Linked DNA regions of Euzebya sp.. The protein of the gene in region 1 interacts with the protein of each later gene in a pairwise test. Links are inferred from orthologs where the notes say so. Each region holds a gene or a part of one and is shown on either strand. Other genes may lie near its edges.

Region 1 (9,018 bases):
CGTCCATGCATCGACGACTGCTGCCAGCGCCACCACCAGCGCCACTGCGAGAGCGCCTCGTGGCCCTGGCCGCCGTCCTCTGCGCGATCGCGCTCGTCGCCGGCCCGGCCCAGGCCAGACCCGTCCCGACCGCCGCCCCACCGACCACGTCGCTGCACGACGACTCGCGCCCGGACGCCGCCCAGACCCCGACGGCCGGTCCCGTCCGGCCGGTGCCCGGTGCGGTCGTCCGGCCCTTCGACCCGCCCGACCACCCCTACGGCCCGGGTCACCGGGGTGTCGACCTGGCCGCCGCCCCCGGCGACGCGGTCCGCGCCGTCCTGGCAGGCGACGTCACCTTCGCGGGCGACGTCGCCGGCGTTGGTTGGGTGACCGTCGACCACGGCGGTGGGCGGTCCACCACCTACGGCCCGGTCACGGCGACCGCCACCGCCGGCCAGCACGTGGTCGCCGGCGCCCGGGTGGCCGCGCTGTCCGACGGCGCCACCCACCTCGACTGGGGCGCTCGCCTGCACGGCGCCTACATCGACCCGCTGGACCTGCTGGTCCGCTGGTCGGCTCGCCTCACCCGGCTCCCGGCCGACGTCGGCCGCTGACCCGACGACCGCAGGGCTTGGGTGTGGACTCTTGTCCTCCTCCCAGAAAGACCGCCGCGCGTCGACCCACGGCCGACCCGTCGGTGGCAGCCCCCGACGGGGTGCATGTACCCTTCGGTGCCCGCCCGGCGACCACCGCGTCTCCGGGCGCGACGGCTGCTCGCGACCGCCACGTGCGGGACGGCGGCCACACATCACACAGCGTGCGGACGGGCCAGCGGTCCACCACATCGGTGGAGGCCCACCCGACCACACGACGACCGGCGCCGCGCGCGCCACGTCGTCCACGGGGTCAGGCACGTGCGCGAGGACCAACCGCGAACCCACAGAGGAGAACCCACCATGAGCGTCGTCACCGTGCGACAGCTGCTGGAGGCCGGCGTCCACTTCGGCCACCAGACCCGCCGCTGGAACCCCAAGATGAAGCGCTACATCTTCGGTGAGCGCAACGGCATCTACATCCTGGACCTCCAGCAGACCGTGGGTCTGCTCGAGCGCGCCTACCGGTTCGTCGAGGACACCGTCGCCGGCGGCGGCACCGTCCTCTTCGTCGGCACCAAGAAGCAGGCGCAGGAGGCCATCGAGCAGCAGGCGCTGCGCGTCGGCATGCCGTACGTCAACTTCCGCTGGCTCGGCGGGATGCTGACGAACTTCGAGACGATCAAGACCCGCCTCACCCGCCTGCGCGAGCTCGAGGACATGGTCAACGACGGCACGATCGAGCTCCTCACCAAGAAGGAGGGGCTGCTGCTCACCCGCGAGCTCGACAAGCTGCAGCGCAACCTCGGCGGGATCCGCTCGATGACGAAGCTGCCGTCGGCCATCTGGGTCGTCGACACCGTCAAGGAGCACATCGCCGTCGCCGAGGCCAACCGGCTCGGCATCCCCGTCGTCGCCGTGGTCGACACCAACTGCGACCCCGACGTCGTGGACTACGTGATCCCCGGCAACGACGACGCGATCCGCTCGGGCGCCCTCCTGACCCACCTGATGGCCGACGCCTGCGCCGCCGGGTACGCCCGCCGTGCCGCGCGCACCTCCGACGACGTCGTCGCCGAGCAGGCCGCCGCCGCGGCCTCGTCCACCCCGGACCAGCCCGAGGCCCCGACCCAGCCCGCCGCCGAGCCGCTGGCCGAGTGGGAGATCGCCCTGCAGCAGGAGGAGGCCGCCTCGGCCGCCGCCGCCGCGGGTGCCGCCGCAGCCGAGACCGCCGGTGCGGTCGAGACCCCCGAGGCCGAGCAGGCCGCCCAGCCCGCTGACGCCCAGCCGGAGCAGGCCGACCAGCCCGAGCAGGCCGCCCAGACCGAGCCGGACGCCCAGCCCGAGGGCGAGGCGTCGGACGACGCCGGCGCGAGCGCCTGACCCCTGACCACACCGCCACCCCGCACCGCCGGGCGGGGACGTCTCCACGCCCGGCCACAGGAGAACACCGATGAGTGACGTAACGATCACCGCCGCGGAGGTCAAGCAGCTCCGCGAGGCCACCGGCGCCGGCATGATGGAGTGCAAGAAGGCCCTCCAGGAGGCCGGCGGCGACTTCGAGAAGGCCGCTGACATCGTCCGCGCCAAGACCGGTCGCAAGGCCCAGGAGCGCGCCGGGGAGCGGACCGCCGCCGAGGGCTTGGTCCACGCGTACCTGCACACCCCCACGCCGGGCATGCCCGCCAAGGTCGGCGTGATGGTGCAGCTGCACTGCGAGACCGACTTCGTGGCCAAGGAGGACAGCTTCAAGCAGCTGGCCCAGGACATCGCCCTGCACATCGCGGCCTCCAAGCCGGTCGCGGTCTCCGAGGACGACGTCGACCCCGCCCTGATCGAGAAGGAGCGGGCCTTCGCCGCCCAGCAGGCCCGCGAGGAGGGCAAGCCGGACAACATCGTCGACAAGATCGTCGAGGGTCGGGTCAAGTCCATGCTGAAGGAGCAGGTGCTGCTCAACCAGCCGTTCGTCAAGAACCCCGACCAGACCATCGCCGACCTGATCACCGAGGCCAGCGCCCGGACGGGTGAGAAGATCGAGGTCGGCCGGTTCACCCGGTTCCAGATCGGCTAGCGACCCCGGACGTCCAGACCACGCCCGCCCCGACGGGGCGGGCGTCGTCGTGCCAGCCCCGAGCTACCAGCCCCGCCCCGGCCAGCCCCGCCCCGGCCAGCCCGCCCCGCCAGCCAGCCCCGTCGTGTCGACCCCGTCGACGTCTGCGTAGGATCACCACGCGCCCACCACCGAAGGTCACCGCCGATGTCTGCCTACTCCCGCGTCCTGCTGAAGCTGTCCGGCGAGACGTTCGCCGACGAGTCCGCGTCGATCTCCCCGACGATCGTGGGGGACCTGGCCGACCAGCTCGTCGAGGTCAGCGAGATGGGGGTGCAGATCGGGGTCGTGGTGGGCGGCGGCAACATCCTCCGCGGCGCCTCGATGTCGGCGACGGGGATGGACCGGTCCTCAGCGGACCACATGGGGATGCTCGCGACGGTCATCAACGCCCTCGCGCTGCAGGACGCCTGTGAGAAGCGGGGCACCCCGACGCGGGTGCAGTCCGCCGTGGCGATGCAGGAGCTCGCCGAGCCCTACATCCGCCGCCGGGCGATCCGCCACCTCGAGAAGGGCCGGATCGTCATCTTCGGCGCCGGCCTCGGCGCGCCCTACTTCTCGACGGACACCGCCGCCGCCCAGCGGGCCCTCGAGATCGGCGCCGAGGCGATCTTCAAGGGCACCAAGGTCGACGGCGTGTACGACGCCGACCCGGCGCTCAACCCCGACGCCAAGCGCTACGAGCGCCTCGACTACATCACCGTGCTGCAGGACGGCCTGAAGGTGATGGACGCGACCGCCATCAGCCTGTGCATGGACAACGGGCTCCCGATCGTCGTCTTCGACATGCTCACCAAGGGGAACATCCGCCGGGCCGTCTCCGGCGAACCGATCGGCACGATCGTCAGCTGACCGGCGGCCCGTGGAGGGGCTGACGTGACGGCGACCCGACCGAACGGGCAGGATGGGTGGCCCTCCGGGGACGCCGGGGGACCCGATCGACCAGCAGAGCAGAGGATGACGCCGCCGTGATGGACGAGATCCTGGACGACGCCGAGCAGCGCATGGACGGCGCCGTCACCCACACCCGCGAGGAGTTCGCGAAGATCCGCACGGGTCGGGCCAACCCGACCCTGCTGACCGACCTGCCCGTGCAGTACTACGGCTCGACGACCCCCCTCCAGCAGATCGCGGGCGTCACCGCCCCCGAGCCGCGGATGCTGCTCATCAACCCCTACGACCGCAACGCGATGTCCGACATCGAGAAGGCGATCATCGGGAGCGACCTCGGCCTCAACCCGTCGAACGACGGCACGGTCATCCGGGTCGTGCTGCCCGAGCTGACCGAGGAGCGCCGCAAGCAGTTCGTCAAGGTCGCCCGGGAGCGGGCGGAGGAGGGGCGGATCGCGATCCGCAACTCCCGCCGGTCGGCGAAGAGCGACCTCGAGGACCTCGAGAAGGAGGGTGAGATCTCCGAGGACGAGCTGCGCCGGGCCGAGGACGACCTCCAGAAGCGCACCGACGCGGCGATCAAGCGCATCGACGAGCTCCTCGAGGCGAAGGAGGCCGACCTGCTGGAGGTCTGAGGACCACCGGCGGACGCCATGGCTGCGACCGACCCCACCGGCGACGTCCCGGCGGCCGCGACGCCCCGGGGAGGGCGCAACCTCCCCGTCGCGATCGGCGTCGGGCTGGCCCTCGCGACCGCGTTCATCGGGTCGCTGCTGATCCACCCCCTCGTCTTCCTCACGTTCGTGGCCGTCAACCTGGTGGTGGCGCTGTACGAGCTCGACGAGGCGTTCGCCACCGCGCGCGCCGGAGCCCGGCCGCCGACGGCCGTGGCCGCGGCGGCCCTGCCGGTGATGCTGTTCGGCAGCTGGGCGTGGGGCGGCGACGCGATCGTGGCGGGGCTGTTCGGCGGCATGATCGCCGGGTTCGGTGCGGTGATGATCACCCACCAGCGCGGCCAGGCCGTCGACCGGATCGGCGGGCTGGCCGTCCAGCTGCTGTGGGTCAACGGCTTCGCGAGCTCCCTCGGGCTGCTGCTCGCCCGCGACGAGGGCTACTGGTACGTCCTCGCCGGGGCCGGCCTCGCGATCACCAACGACATCGGCGCGTACGCCTTCGGGCGCAACTTCGGCCGCACCCGCATGGCGCCGGGCATCAGCCCGGCCAAGAGCTGGGAGGGGTTCGCCGGCGCCCTCGCCACGACCGTCGTGATGGCGCTGGTCGTCACCGCCCAGCTGGTCCCCGGCGTCACGCCGGTGAGCGCCGTGGTGCTCGCGCTCGCCGTCGCCGTCGCCGCCACCCTGGGCGACCTGGCCGAATCCATGGTCAAGCGGGATCTGGGCGTGAAGGACCTGGGCACCATCTTCCCGGGCCACGGCGGCGTCATGGACCGCGTCGACGGCCTGCTGTTCGCGCTGCCGACCACCCACCTCGTCCTCCAGGCCTTCGGGATCTGATCACATGACCGCTGCCGACCCCTACACCGCGGGCGGGCTCGACGCCCTCCTCGGCGACCAGCCGCGGTACCGCCGCGACCAGGTCGCCGCCTGGCTCGCCAAGGGCGTCGACGACCCCCAGGCGATGACGAACCTGCCGACGGCGTTGCGGGAGCGGCTCGGCGCGGCGATGGACGACCCGCCGCGCATCCTGCAGGTCTCTGAGGCCGATGGCGGCCTGACCCGCAAGGTCCTCCTGTCCTGCGGCTCGGGGGATCGGGCCGAGGCCGTCGAGAGCGTCCTCATGCTGTACCCGCCGTCCTCCGAGCGCCTCGCCGGGGCCGACTCCACCCCGCCCAGCGGGCGGGCGACGGTGTGCATCTCGACCCAGGCGGGCTGTGCGATGGGCTGCCCGTTCTGCGCCACCGGGCAGATCGGCTTCCGGCGCCAGCTCACCGTCGGGGAGACAGTCCGGCAGGTCACGGTGATGCAGCGCCTGCTGGCCGGCGAGCTCGGCGCCGACGGCGGGACGCCGCTGCCGGACGGCGCGCCCGACCACGTCACCAACGTCGTGTTCATGGGCATGGGGGAGCCGCTCGCCAACCTCGACGTGACCCTCGAGGCGGTCCGGTGGCTGCACGGGCCCTTCGGGCTGTCGGCCCGGTCGATCACCGTCTCCACCGTCGGGCTGGTGCCCGGCATCCGCCGCCTCCAGGCCCTGGACCTGCCGATCACCCTGGCGGTCAGCCTGCACGCCCCCGACGACGACCTCCGCGACGACCTGGTCCCGATCAACCGGACCCACCCCCTCGCCGAGCTCCTCGCGGCTACGCGGGACTACCTCGAGGCGACCGGACGCCGCGTCACCTTCGAGTACGTGATGATCGACGGCGTCAACACCTCCACCGCGCAGGCGGCGACGCTGCGGGACCTGCTGACCCGGCACATGCCCGCCGGGGCGTCCCACGTCAACCTGATCCCGATGAACCCGACGCCGGCGGTGCCGTGGCACGCCCCGCCGATCGCCGCGCAGCAGGCCTTCGCCGACGTGCTCGGCACGGCGGGGATCTCCACCACCATCCGGGCCAACCGGGGCGACGAGATCGACGCGGCCTGCGGCCAGCTCTACGCCAACTACACCGCAGCCAGCGGCCGCACGCTGCCCGTGGCGGTGGGCGCCGCCGAGCGGATCAGCGGCCGCACCTCGTGAGGACCGTCGCGGTCGTCGGGTCGACCGGATCGATCGGCACCCAGACCCTCGACGTCGTCGCCCGGCACCCCGACCGGTTCCGGGTGATCGCGCTCGCCTGCGGGCGCAGCGAGGAGGTCATCGCCCAGGCCCGCGCCACCGGCGCGGCGCTGGTCGGCGTCGCCGACGCCGACGCGGCGCGGGTGGTGCGGGAGGCGCTCCCGGACGTGGAGGTCGTCGACGGCGAGGGGGCGGCCACCGCCGTGGCGGGCTGCGGCGCCGACATCGTCGTCAACGGCGTGGACGGCAGCCAGGGGCTCCGACCGACCCTCGCCGCCCTCGCCGCCGGCAGCCGGCTGGCGCTCGCGAACAAGGAGTCGCTGATCGTCGGCGGGGACCTGGTCCGCGCCACCGCGGCCGACCGCGACCAGATCGTCCCGGTCGACTCCGAGCACTCCGCGCTCGCCCAGTGCCTCCGCGGCGGCCGCGCCGAGGAGGTCGCCCGCCTGGTGATCACCGCCTCAGGCGGCCCCTTCCGCGGACGCACCCGCGCCGAGCTGGGCGCGGTCACCGTCGACGAGGCCCTCGACCACCCGACCTGGGACATGGGCCCGCTGATCACGATCAACTCGGCCAGCCTCGCGAACAAGGCGCTCGAGGTCATCGAGGCCCACCTGCTCTTCGAGGTCCCGTACGACCGGATCGAGGTGGTGGTCCACCCCCAGTCGATCGTCCACTCGATGGTGGAGTTCGTCGACGGGGCGACGATCGCGAAGCTCAGCCCGCCGGACATGCGCCTGCCGATCCAGCTGGCGCTGAGCTGGCCGGACCGCCTCGGCCACGCCCCGGCGCGCATGGACTGGACCACCGCGCAGTCCCTCACCTTCGAGCCCCTCGACCACGACACCTTCCCGATGGTCCGCCTGGCGGTCCAGGCCGGCCGGGCCGGCGGGACGGCGCCCGCGGCGTACAACGCGGCCAACGAGGAGGCCGTCGCCGCGTTCCTCGACCGGCGGCTGGGTTTCCTCGGCATCGCCGACGTCGTCGCGGCAACCTTGGGACGACATGAGGCACAGCCCGTCGAGAGCCTCGAGCAGGTCCTGGCCGCCGAGGCCGACGCCCGCCGGGACGCGCGCCGGCACATCGCCCGCGCCGGGTGAGCTCGCGCCCCGTGACCTGACCGCGGCCGCACCGCGAGGAGCCCCCCGTTGTTCGTAGTGCTGTTCATCGCCGTGATCGCCTTCGCGATCATGGTCCACGAGTTCGGCCACTTCATCACCGCGAAGGCCTTCGGGATGCGGGTGACGGAGTTCTTCGTCGGGTTCGGGCCGCGCATCTGGTCGACCCGCCGCGGCGAGACCGAGTACGGCGTGAAGGGCATCCCCGCAGGCGGCTACGTGAAGATCACCGGGATGACCCCGTACGAGGAGGTCGACCCGGCCCACGACGGCGCGCTGTTCTACCAGCAGGCCCCGTGGAAGCGGTTCATCGTGCTGGTCGCCGGGTCGGCCACCCACTTCGTCCTGGCGGTCCTCCTGCTGCTCGGCGCGTTCTGGTTCATCGGCGACCCCGTCGCGACGAACGTCATCGCGGCGGTCAGCGAGGACAGCCCCGCCGCGGCGGCCGAGCTCGCGGCGGGGGACCGGATCGTCGCGGTGGACGGCACCTCGACGGGATCCTTCGACGAGGTGTCCGCGCTGGTCCGCGAGGCCCCCGGCGAGGACGTGGTCCTGACCGTGGAGCGCGGCGGTGAGACCCTCGAGGTGCCGGCGACGCTCGCGTCGGCCCACCCCGACGACGGCGAGGAGATCGGCTTCCTCGGCGTCGCGCCCGAGGCGGAGAACCGGGGGCTCGGCTTCACCGGGGCCGTGGACGAGACCTTCACCGGCAACCGGTCGATCTGGCGGGTCACCGGCCAGACCGTGTCGGGTCTGACCCAGGTGTTCAGCCCCACCGGGCTCGCCGACTTCTTCGCGTCGGTCGACGACGACGGCCCGCGGGACGAGAACTCCATCACCAGCCTGGTCGGCGCCGCGCAGATCACCAACGAGCTGGGCCAGCAGGGCGAGCTGCTCGTCGTCTTCGGCGTCCTCGCGCAGCTCAACATCGTGCTCGGCCTGCTGAACATGCTGCCGCTCCCACCCCTCGACGGCGGGCACGTCGCGATCATGCTCGTCGAGGAGACCGTGAACGGCGTCCGCCGGCTGCGGGCGCCGAAGGACGCGCCGCGCCGCCCGAGGTTCCACCTGAACCCGAACGTGGTCACCCCGATCGCGCTGCTGGTGCTCGCGTTCTTCATCGTGCTGAGCGGCACCGCGCTCTACCTCGACATCACCAGCCCGGCGTCGGAGATCATCCAGTAGCGGCCCCGCCCCCCGGCCAGCAGTCGCCGAGGGGCAGCAGCCGGGCGTGCTCGACGAAGGCCATCTGGCCGGCGGCCCAGGACAGGCGGTGGCCGAGGGACTCGCACCGCAGGACCTGCCGGCCGACGTCCTCGGCGTCGAGCCCGCGCTCGCGGGCCCCGGCGGCGACCGCCCGCCCGTGGTCCACCACGACGGCCAGCGCGCGGGTCAGCGGCCCCTCCCCGCCCTCGTCGCTGAACGCCGGGCCGGTCGTCACGACGTCGTCGGCGTCGATGTCGTAGGGCACGATCGTCGTCAGGACCGACGCGTCGGCGTCATCGTCGGACGACGCCTCCGCCCGGTGCACGACGATGACCCGCTGGCGGAGGTCCGCGCCGGGTCCGAGGACCGGTGGGAT
Region 2 (8,923 bases), on another replicon or contig:
TCTACCCGGGCTCGGCCACGGACCTGAACGCCGAGGCCGGGCTCTTCGACGACAACGAGGGGCTGCGCCTCGGCACCGAGATCCGCGGCTGCCGTGGGCACCACAACACCCTCGGGTACTCGGGCACGGCCGGGAACTCCGTCCACACCCACCACAACGAGTTCGACCACAACGCCGTGGGCGCGGCGATGGACAGCCTGTTCCCCGACCACCCCGGCCTGCCGCAGGACCACGCGTACTTCCACGACAACCTGTTCCACTCGAACAACACCGGCTACTTCGAGGACTTCGTGCAGCAGGGCGTCTGCACCGGACCGTTCTCCGAGCGCGACTACGACGAGGGCGTCGTCTGCCCGGTCGTCCCCCTGCCGGTCGGGTCCGGCATCGTGCTCGCCGGCGGGAACTACAACCTCTACGAGCACAACACGATCTACGACAACTGGCGCAACGGGACCTTCCAGTTCTTCGTCCCCGCCACGCTGCGCGGCGAGGACGACCCGCTGTTGCAGTTCGACACCTCGAACTTCAACACCTGGCGGGAGAACGCCTACGGCATCAACCCCAACGGCCTGGCCCAGCCCAACGGGACCGACATGGTCTGGGACGGCGAGGGCGAGGGGAACTGCTGGGAGGGCAACACCGGCGTGGACGGGGAGGCGACCAGCGCCGTCGGCGACGGGTCGGGCACCGCGCAGGTCCCGGGCATCCCCCTGCCGTCGGACTGCGACAACCGGCCGCCGTTCACGCCGGGTCCGGGGATCCTCGCGGCGGCGACGTGCGCGGAGTACGACCGCGACGACATGCCGAACCCGCCGCTGTGCAACTGGTTCTCCACACCAGAGCCCCCAGCGGGGCGGGCACCCGAGGGCGCGACCATCGAGCGGCTCGCCGGTGACGAGCGGATCGGGACGGCCCTCGAGGTCAGCCGCGAGGCCTTCCCGGGCGCGGCGGCGAACGTGGTGATCGCGACCAGCGAGCAGTTCGCGGACGCGCTGGCCGGCGCGCCCCTCGCGGCCCACCTCGAGGCGCCGCTGCTGATCACCCCCCGCGCCGGGCTGGACGACCGCGTCGCCGAGGAGATCGCGCGGCTGGGCGCCACCCGGGCGTGGCTGCTCGGCGGCACCGCGGCCCTCGACGACCAGGTGGTCACCGACCTCGCCGCCGCCGGCATCGAGGACGTCACCCGGATCGGCGGTGGGGACCGCTTCCAGACCGCGGTGATGATCGCGGAGTCCATCGGCAGCGGGAACGCCTTCCTGGTGGAGGGGAACGACTTCGCCTCGGCGCTGGCGGCCTCCGCCGTCGGCGCGCTGGTGACCCGCCCGGTCCTGCTCACCCCCGCAGAGGAGCTGGCGCCGAGCGTCCGCTCGTTCCTCCAGGGCGGGCAGGTCGTCGACGTGCGGGTGGTCGGCCAGGCGGTGTCCGAGGCCGTCGAGGGGTCGCTGCCCGAGGTCGACCCCGACATCAGCGACGTCGAGCGCACCGCCGGGGCCGACGCGCTCGAGACCAGCGCGCTGATGGCCGAGCTCGGCATCCAGATGGGTCAGGACGACACCGGGTGGTGGATCGCCACGGTCGAGAACTGGCCGGACGCGCTCGGCGCCGCGGCCGCGGCGGCCGTGGCCGAGGGCGTCCTGCTGCAGGTCCCCGCCGACTCCCTCGGCGAGCCGGCCAGCGCCCTGCTGGGCGAGAAGGCCGCCGTCGCCGAGGACATCCGGGTCGTCGGCGGGACCGCGGCGCTGTCCGACGACGTCGTGGCCGAGCTGGCGGAGGTCACGGGCGGGGTCGAGGGCGACACCCGCGGGGACCGCAGCCACGGCGAGTACCGGAGCGTCGGCTCGATCGCCCCGCTGCCGGAGGCGTCAGAGGCCTACGGGGAGGTCAGCGGGACCGCGACGATGGTCCGCACCGTCCACGGGACCACCGAGGTCGAGCTGCAGGTCCAGGGGCTGCCCGCCAGCACCACCGTGCCGGTGCACGTCCACGTCGACACCTGCGCGAACTCCGGGGGCGACCACTTCCAGTTCACCCCGGGCGGGTCGACGATGCCGCCGAACGAGATCCACCCGTCGTTCATCAGCGACGCGCAGGGCGTCGGCCGCGGCACCGCGACCGCGTTCGCCATCGCCGGGCCGGAGGCGCGGTCGGTCGTCCTGCACGACCCGGACGGCAACAAGGTGGCGTGCGCGAACCTGAGCGATCCCGGGCTGCCGGACGGCGTCGCGACGACCCCGGCGCTCGCGAGCTGGATGGCCCCGCCGGCGGTCTACGCCGACAGCCTGTCCCACCGCCTCTTCGCCGACGGCCAGATCTGGTGGTGGGCCGCCGTGGCCGCCTGGCTCATCGGCTCGGTCCTGCTCCACCGCACCATCCGCCGCCGCCGGCACTGACCCCTGATCCTCAGATCTGAGGGGTAGCTCCGCCGACGGACCTGCCCCTCAGATCTCGGTCTCCGGTCGGTCGCCCTGATCCTCAGATCTGAGCACGAGGTCCGCCCGCGCACCGAGCGCTCAGATCTGAGACATCGGGTGCGGCGCCACCGCGCCGCGGACGCGACGACGCCCCGGCCTCTTGGCGGCCGGGGCGTCGTGATCGTGGTCGGGCTGGTCAGTCCTCGGCGTCGCTGCCGGTGCCGGCCAGCTCCATCGGCGGGACCTCCGGGGCGTCGACGGCGCGGAAGACGACGGCGTCCTCCTCGATGTCCGCGACGATCAGCTGGTTGGCGCTGAACTCGCCGTAGAGGAGCTTCTCGCTGAGGGCGTCCTCGATCTCGCGCTGGATGGTCCGGCGCAGCGGCCGGGCGCCCAGCGTGGGGTCGTAGCCCTTCTTGCTCAGCCAGTCCTTCGCGTCCTCGGTCAGCTCGATGTCGAGGGCCTTGGCCTTCAGCTGGCCCTTCACCCGCTTCATCATCAGGTCCACGATGGCCTTCACCTGCTCCTGGGTCAGGGGGTGGAAGACGATCGTGTCGTCGATGCGGTTGAGGAACTCCGGGCGGAAGTGGCGCTTCAGCTCGTCATCGACCTGGGACTTCATCCGCTCGTAGTGGCTGGCCTCGTCCTGCACCCCGAAGCCGGTCTGGGTACGACCCAGCTCACGGGTCCCCAGGTTCGAGGTCATGATCAGCACGGTGTTCTTGAAGTCCACGCTCTTGCCCTGGCTGTCGGTCAGGCGACCGTCCTCCAGGATCTGCAGGAGGCTGTTGAACACGTCCGGGTGGGCCTTCTCGACCTCGTCGAACAGGACCACGCTGAAGGGCCGGCGGCGGACCGCCTCGGTCAGCTGGCCGCCCTCCTCGTAGCCCACGTAGCCCGGAGGCGAGCCGATCAGGCGGCTGACCGTGTGCTTCTCCATGTACTCGGACATGTCGAGGTGGATCAGCGCGTCCTCGTCGCCGAAGAGGAACTCCGCCAGCGTCTTGGCGAGCTCGGTCTTCCCGACGCCGGAGGGGCCGAGGAAGATGAACGAGCCGGCGGGGCGCTTCGGGTCCTTCAGGCCGGACCGGGTGCGGCGGATGGACTTGGAGACGGCTGCGATGGCCTCCTCCTGGCCGATGATCCGCTTGTGGAGCTCGGACTCCATCCGCAGCAGCTTCTGGGTCTCCTCCTCGGTCAGCTTGAAGACCGGGATGCCCGTCCAGTTGCTGAGGACCTCGGCGATGTCCTCCTCGTCCAGGGTGAGGACGGAGTCCATGCCGTCGGACTTCCACTCCTTCTCCCGGGCCGCCTTCCGCTCGAGGAGCTTCTTCTCCTCGTCGCGCAGCCGGGCGGCCTTCTCGAAGTCCTGGTCGTCGATCGCCGCCTCCTTCTGCTTGCGGACCTCGTTGGCCTCGTCCTCGAGGTCCTGGAGGTCCGGCGGGGCGGTCAGGCGGCGGATCCGGAGGCGGGACCCGGCCTCGTCGATCAGGTCGATCGCCTTGTCGGGGAGGAAGCGGTCGGAGATGTAGCGGTCGGCGAGGTTCGCCGCGGCCACCAGGGCGTCGTCGGTGATCGTGACGCGGTGGTGGGCCTCGTAGCGGTCGCGCAGGCCCTTCAGGATCTCGATCGTGTGGGCGATCGAGGGCTGCTCGACGGTGATCGGCTGGAAGCGGCGCTCGAGCGCGGCGTCCTTCTCGAGGTACTTGCGGTACTCGTCGATGGTCGTCGCGCCGATGGTCTGCAGCTCGCCGCGGGCCAGCATGGGCTTCAGGATCGACGCGGCGTCGATCGCGCCCTCGGCGGCGCCCGCCCCGACGAGGGTGTGCAGCTCGTCGATGAACAGGATGATGTCGCCGCGGGTCGTGATCTCCTTCAGCACCTTCTTCAGGCGCTCCTCGAAGTCACCGCGGTAGCGGGATCCGGCGACCAGCGCGCCGAGGTCGAGGGTGTAGAGCTGCTTGTCCTTCAGCGTCTCGGGGATCGACCCGGCCACGATCATCTGGGCCAGGCCCTCGACGATCGCGGTCTTGCCGACACCTGGCTCGCCGATCAGCACCGGGTTGTTCTTGGTCCGGCGGCTGAGGACCTGCATGACCCGCTCGATCTCGCGCTTGCGGCCGATGACCGGGTCGAGCTTGCCGTCGCGGGCGTGCTGGGTGAGGTTGCGCCCGAACTGGTCGAGCACCGCCGAGCCCTTCGACTCGCCCTCGCCGGAGCCACCGGAGACGCCGGCCTTCTGCCCCGAGCCGGAGGTCGAGGACCCCGACTCGCCGCCGGCGTAGCCGCTGAGCAGCTGGATGACCTGCTGGCGCACGCGGTTGAGGTCCGCGCCCAGCTTCTGGAGGACCTGGGCGGCGACGCCCTCGCCCTCGCGGATCAGGCCGAGCAGGATGTGCTCGGTGCCGATGTAGTTGTGCCCGAGCTGCAGCGCCTCCCGCAGGCTCAGCTCGAGGACCTTCTTCGCGCGCGGCGTGAAGGGGATGTGACCCGCCGGAGCCGTCTGGCCCTGGCCGATGATCTCCTCGACCTGCTCGCGCACGCCCTCGAGGGAGATGCCGAGCGACTCGAGGGCCTTCGCGGCCACGCCCTCACCCTCGTGGATCAGCCCGAGCAGGATGTGCTCGGTGCCGATGTAGTTGTGGTTGAGCATCCGAGCTTCTTCCTGAGCGAGAACCACAACTCGCCGTGCTCGGTCGGTGAAGCGTTCGAACATCTCTGTGCCCCCTGGGCAGTAGCGGGGAGTCCGGTGAACCGTATCGTCATCGCACCGGCGGATCCGGCCCGGATCGGGGTGGTCACCTCACGCCCCACCCTACCCAGGGCCGCAAGCTGCCGCCCTCGACGAGACGTGCCTCACGGGGGCGCCGAGCTCCCCTCCTGGTCGGCCGACGAGGCCCTGAGCTGAGGGACATCACGCTGCGTGAAGTCTGCCCTCAAGTCGGCCGGGCGGCGGCCGATCCTCTTCCTGCAGGGCGTGGATGGACCACGTCCGTCGCTTCACGGACGAGGCAGGGACCGCACGCATGGACATCGCACTCATAGGCGGGCTCGCCATGGCCTTCCTGTCGATCATCGTGTCGACGGTCATGGACGGGAACAGCTTCGGCCCCCTGATCGGGCCGTCGTCCTTCGTGCTGGTGTTCTTCGGCGCCCTCGGCTCGGCCATGTCCAGCCTCGACAAGGAGGACCTCGGTCGGATCGTCCCGAGCATCCTCAAGTCCATCAAGGGCGCGAGCTTCGACAACTCGGCGACGGTCACGATGATGGCCCAGCTCGCCGACGTCGCCCGGCGCGAGGGCGTCCTCGCCCTCGAGTCCCGGCTCGGCGAGATCGAGGACGAGTTCCTGAAGAAGGGCACCCAGCTGATCCTCGACGGCGTGGACTCCGAGCGGGTCGAGGAGACCCTGATGATCCACATGGAGGCCGTCGGCACCCGCCACAAGAAGATGATCAGCTTCCACGAGGCCGTCGGCGGCTACATGCCGACCTTCGGCATGATCGGCACGGTCATCGGCCTGATCAACATGCTCGGGAACCTGGCCGACCCCTCCCAGCTCGGCGCCGGCATGGCCGTGGCCCTGCTGACGACGCTGTACGGGGTCATCTTCGCGAACATGATGTTCCTGCCGTTCGCCTCGAAGCTGAAGCTGATCAGCGACGCCGAGCAGGCCTCGATGCAGGTCGTCCTCGACGGGATCCTGTCGATCCAGGCGGGGATGAGCCCCCAGATGCTGGTCGAGCGGCTCGAGTCCTACCTGCCGCCGAGCGAGCACGTGGGCTACTCCGACCGCATGGCCGCCGCGGCCTAGGCCGCAGGGAGCCCGCACATGGCCAAGCACAGGTGCAAGGAGCCCGATCCCCCCGCCGACACCGGCAGGTGGCTCGGGACCTACGGCGACATGGTCACCCTGCTCATGGCGTTCTTCGTCATGCTGTTCGCCGTGTCCGACACGAACGCGAAGAAGTTCGAGGCGTTCGTGTCCGGCCTCGCCGGCCCGTTCGACAACCCGGCCGTCGAGATGGGGCTGGTCAACGGCACCCGCCTCGAGGACACGAGCGCCACGCCGATCTCGCTGATCGCCCCCCAGCGCAACCAGAGCGACCCCGAGGACCCGCTGGTCGACGAGTTGGGTGAGACCGACACCGGCGCGGCCGGCGAGGCGGCCGAGCAGCTCAACGCCGTCGAGGAGCAGCTCGAGGAGGCCCTCAGCGACCTCGAGATCCCCATCTCCGCGGACATCCGCGACGACGAGCGGGGCCTCGTGATCTCGATCTCGACCGACGACGTGCTCTTCGCGACCGGGTCGGCCGTCCTCAACCCGGACGGGCACACCGTGCTGGGCGAGATCGCGCCGGTGCTGCTCGACGCCCCGAACACCGTCGTGATCGAGGGGCACACCGACGACCAGCCGATGAACCGCGGCGGGTACACGAACTGGAACCTGTCGACCGACCGCGCCATCGCCGTGCTCCAGCACCTCGGCGAGGTCCACGGCTTCCCGTACGACCGGATCTCCGCCGCCGGCTACGGCGAGCACCGGCCGCTGGTCCCGAACGACAGCCCCGAGAACCGCGCGACGAACCGCCGGGTGGAGATCCTCATCGTCGCCCTCGACCTGTCGGACTCGGGCGTCGCACCGCCGCCGGTCGGCGTCGAGCCCCCGATCCTCGACTTCTCCGAGCCGCTCCCCGGCACGGCCACCCCCGCCGGCGGGTCGACGTCGGTCGCCACGATCATCGGCGGCTGACGGCATCGACGGCTGACCAGCACCGCGGCTGACCAGGTCCGCCCGGCCCCGCCGCGCCTGCCACACTGGGCGGGGTGGAGACGACACGAGTCGACAAGTGGCTGTGGTCGATCCGGCTCTACAAGACCCGGACGGCCGCAGGGCAGGCGTGCCGCGCCGGTCACGTCCGCGTCAACGGCGACCGGGTGAAGCCCGCTGCAGCGGTCGGCGTCGGCGACGTGGTCGAGGCGCGGGTCGGTGACTGGCCCCGCGTGGTCGAGGTCGCCCGGGTCATCGAGACCCGCGTCGGGGCGAAGGTGGCCGTCGACTGCTACGTGGACCGGTCCCCACCGCCGCCGACGCGCGACGTGACCCACCTGCTCGAGGGCATCCGCGATCCCGGCGCCGGCCGGCCGACGAAGAAGGACCGCCGCGAGATGGAGCGCCTGAAGGGCCGTCGGGCCCGCTGACGCTAGCTGCCGGCCTCCGGCCGCAGGGTCGGGAACAGGATGACGTCGCGGATGGACTCGACGCCGGCCAGCAGCATGACGAGCCGGTCGATGCCGACCCCGAGGCCGCCGGTGGGCGGCAGGCCGTACTCGAGGGCGCGCAGGTAGTCCTCGTCGACGACCATCGCCTCGGCGTCCCCTGCGGCCTTCGCGGCGGCCTGCGCCTCGAACCGCGCGCGCTGGTCGACGGGGTCGGCGAGCTCGGAGAACCCGTTGGCGAGCTCGCGTCCGGCGACGATCAGCTCGAAGCGCTCGGTGACGTGGGGCTCGGAGCGGTGCGCGTGGGCGAGCGGGGAGGTCTCGACGGGGTGCTCGGTGACGAACGTCGGGTCCCACAGGGTCGGTTCGACCAGCTTCTCGTACAGCTCGACGACGAGCTTCTGGACGCCCCACGGCGCCTCGACGTGCACCTCGTGCCGCTCGCACAGCGCCCGGACCTCGGCGAGGTCGGCGTCGTAGGCGAGGTCCGCCTCGCCGGTGGCCTCGCGCACCAGGTCGAGGAGCGGGCGGCGCGCGAAGGCAGCGCCGAGGTCGACGGGGCGTCCGGCGTAGGTGACCTGCTCGGACCCCGTGGCCTCCCGCGCCGCGCGGCGGACGAGCGCCTCGGTCATGGCCATCACGTCGGCGTGGTCGGCGTAGGCCTCGTAGGTCTCGAGCATCGTGAACTCGGGGTTGTGGCGCGTCGACAGGCCCTCGTTGCGGAACACCCGGCCGAGCTCGAAGACGCGGTCCATGCCGCCCACGATCAGCCGCTTGAGGTACAGCTCGGGGGCGATCCGCAGGTACAGGTCGACGTCGAGGGCGTTGTGGTGGGTGGTGAAGGGGCGGGCCACGGCCCCGCCCGGGATCGGGTGGAGCATCGGGGTCTCGACCTCGACGAAGTCCCGCTCGATCAGCTCGCTGCGCAGCGCCTGCATCACCGCCGAGCGGATCGCGAACGCCCGTCGGGTCTCCTCGGTGACGATGAGGTCGACGTAGCGCTGGCGGTAGCGGGTGTCGACGTCGCTCAGGCCGTGGAACTTGTCGGGCAGGGGGCGGACGGCCTTGGCGATGATCGCCACGTCGGCGGCCATCACGCTCAGCTCCCCCCGGCGCGAGCGGATCACCCGGCCGCGGGCGGTGACCCAGTCGCCGGCGTCGAGCCGGTCGACGCCGGCCATCACCTGCTCGCCGACCTCGGCCAGGCTGACCATCACCTGCAGGTCGACGCCGCGCTCGCGCAGGACCAGGAAGACGAGCTTGCCGTGGCCCCGGCGCAGCACGATGCGGCCGG

What was found.
Region 2: the proteins of rpsB (region 1) and ACEQ2X_RS16840 interact in binary tests that used the Escherichia coli proteins (3 or more experiments, as listed by UniProt). The link is inferred for Euzebya sp. from one-to-one orthologs.

What each region holds. Positions count from the first base shown.
Region 1 is NZ_CAXQBR010000097.1:21,841-30,858, reverse strand. Bases 174-2,948 are described here. They hold rpsB (30S ribosomal protein S2), read left to right. Parts: upstream 174-938; coding sequence 939-1,958; downstream 1,959-2,948. Other genes in these bases: pyrH (UMP kinase), read left to right, coding at 2,833-2,948; ACEQ2X_RS21425 (translation elongation factor Ts), read left to right, coding at 2,029-2,646; ACEQ2X_RS21435 (murein hydrolase activator EnvC), read left to right, coding at 174-596. Outside these bases: more of ACEQ2X_RS21435, read left to right, coding at 6-173; more of pyrH, read left to right, coding at 2,949-3,537; frr (ribosome recycling factor), read left to right, coding at 3,657-4,211; ACEQ2X_RS21410 (phosphatidate cytidylyltransferase), read left to right, coding at 4,230-5,090; 23S rRNA (adenine(2503)-C(2))-methyltransferase RlmN, read left to right, coding at 5,095-6,279; dxr (1-deoxy-D-xylulose-5-phosphate reductoisomerase), read left to right, coding at 6,276-7,418; ACEQ2X_RS21395 (RIP metalloprotease), read left to right, coding at 7,476-8,621; ACEQ2X_RS21390 (hypothetical protein), read right to left, coding at 8,611-9,018. UniProt on the Escherichia coli protein: Required for ribosomal protein bS1 (rpsA) to bind to the 30S subunit.
Region 2 is NZ_CAXQBR010000075.1:74,944-83,866, forward strand. The notes cover bases 6,244-8,923. They hold ACEQ2X_RS16840 (RNA-binding S4 domain-containing protein), read left to right. Parts: upstream 6,244-7,236; coding sequence 7,237-7,611; downstream 7,612-8,923. Other genes in these bases: ACEQ2X_RS16835 (flagellar motor protein MotB), read left to right, coding at 6,244-7,162; lysS (lysine--tRNA ligase), read right to left, coding at 7,614-8,923. Also shown: ACEQ2X_RS16820 (cell wall-binding repeat-containing protein), read left to right, coding at 1-2,390; ACEQ2X_RS16825 (ATP-dependent Clp protease ATP-binding subunit), read right to left, coding at 2,608-5,127; ACEQ2X_RS16830 (motility protein A), read left to right, coding at 5,438-6,223; more of ACEQ2X_RS16835, read left to right, coding at 6,242-6,243. UniProt on the Escherichia coli protein: Involved in the recycling of free 50S ribosomal subunits that still carry a nascent chain. Binds RNA more specifically than DNA. Binds with very high affinity to the free 50S ribosomal subunit. Does not bind it when it is part of the 70S ribosome.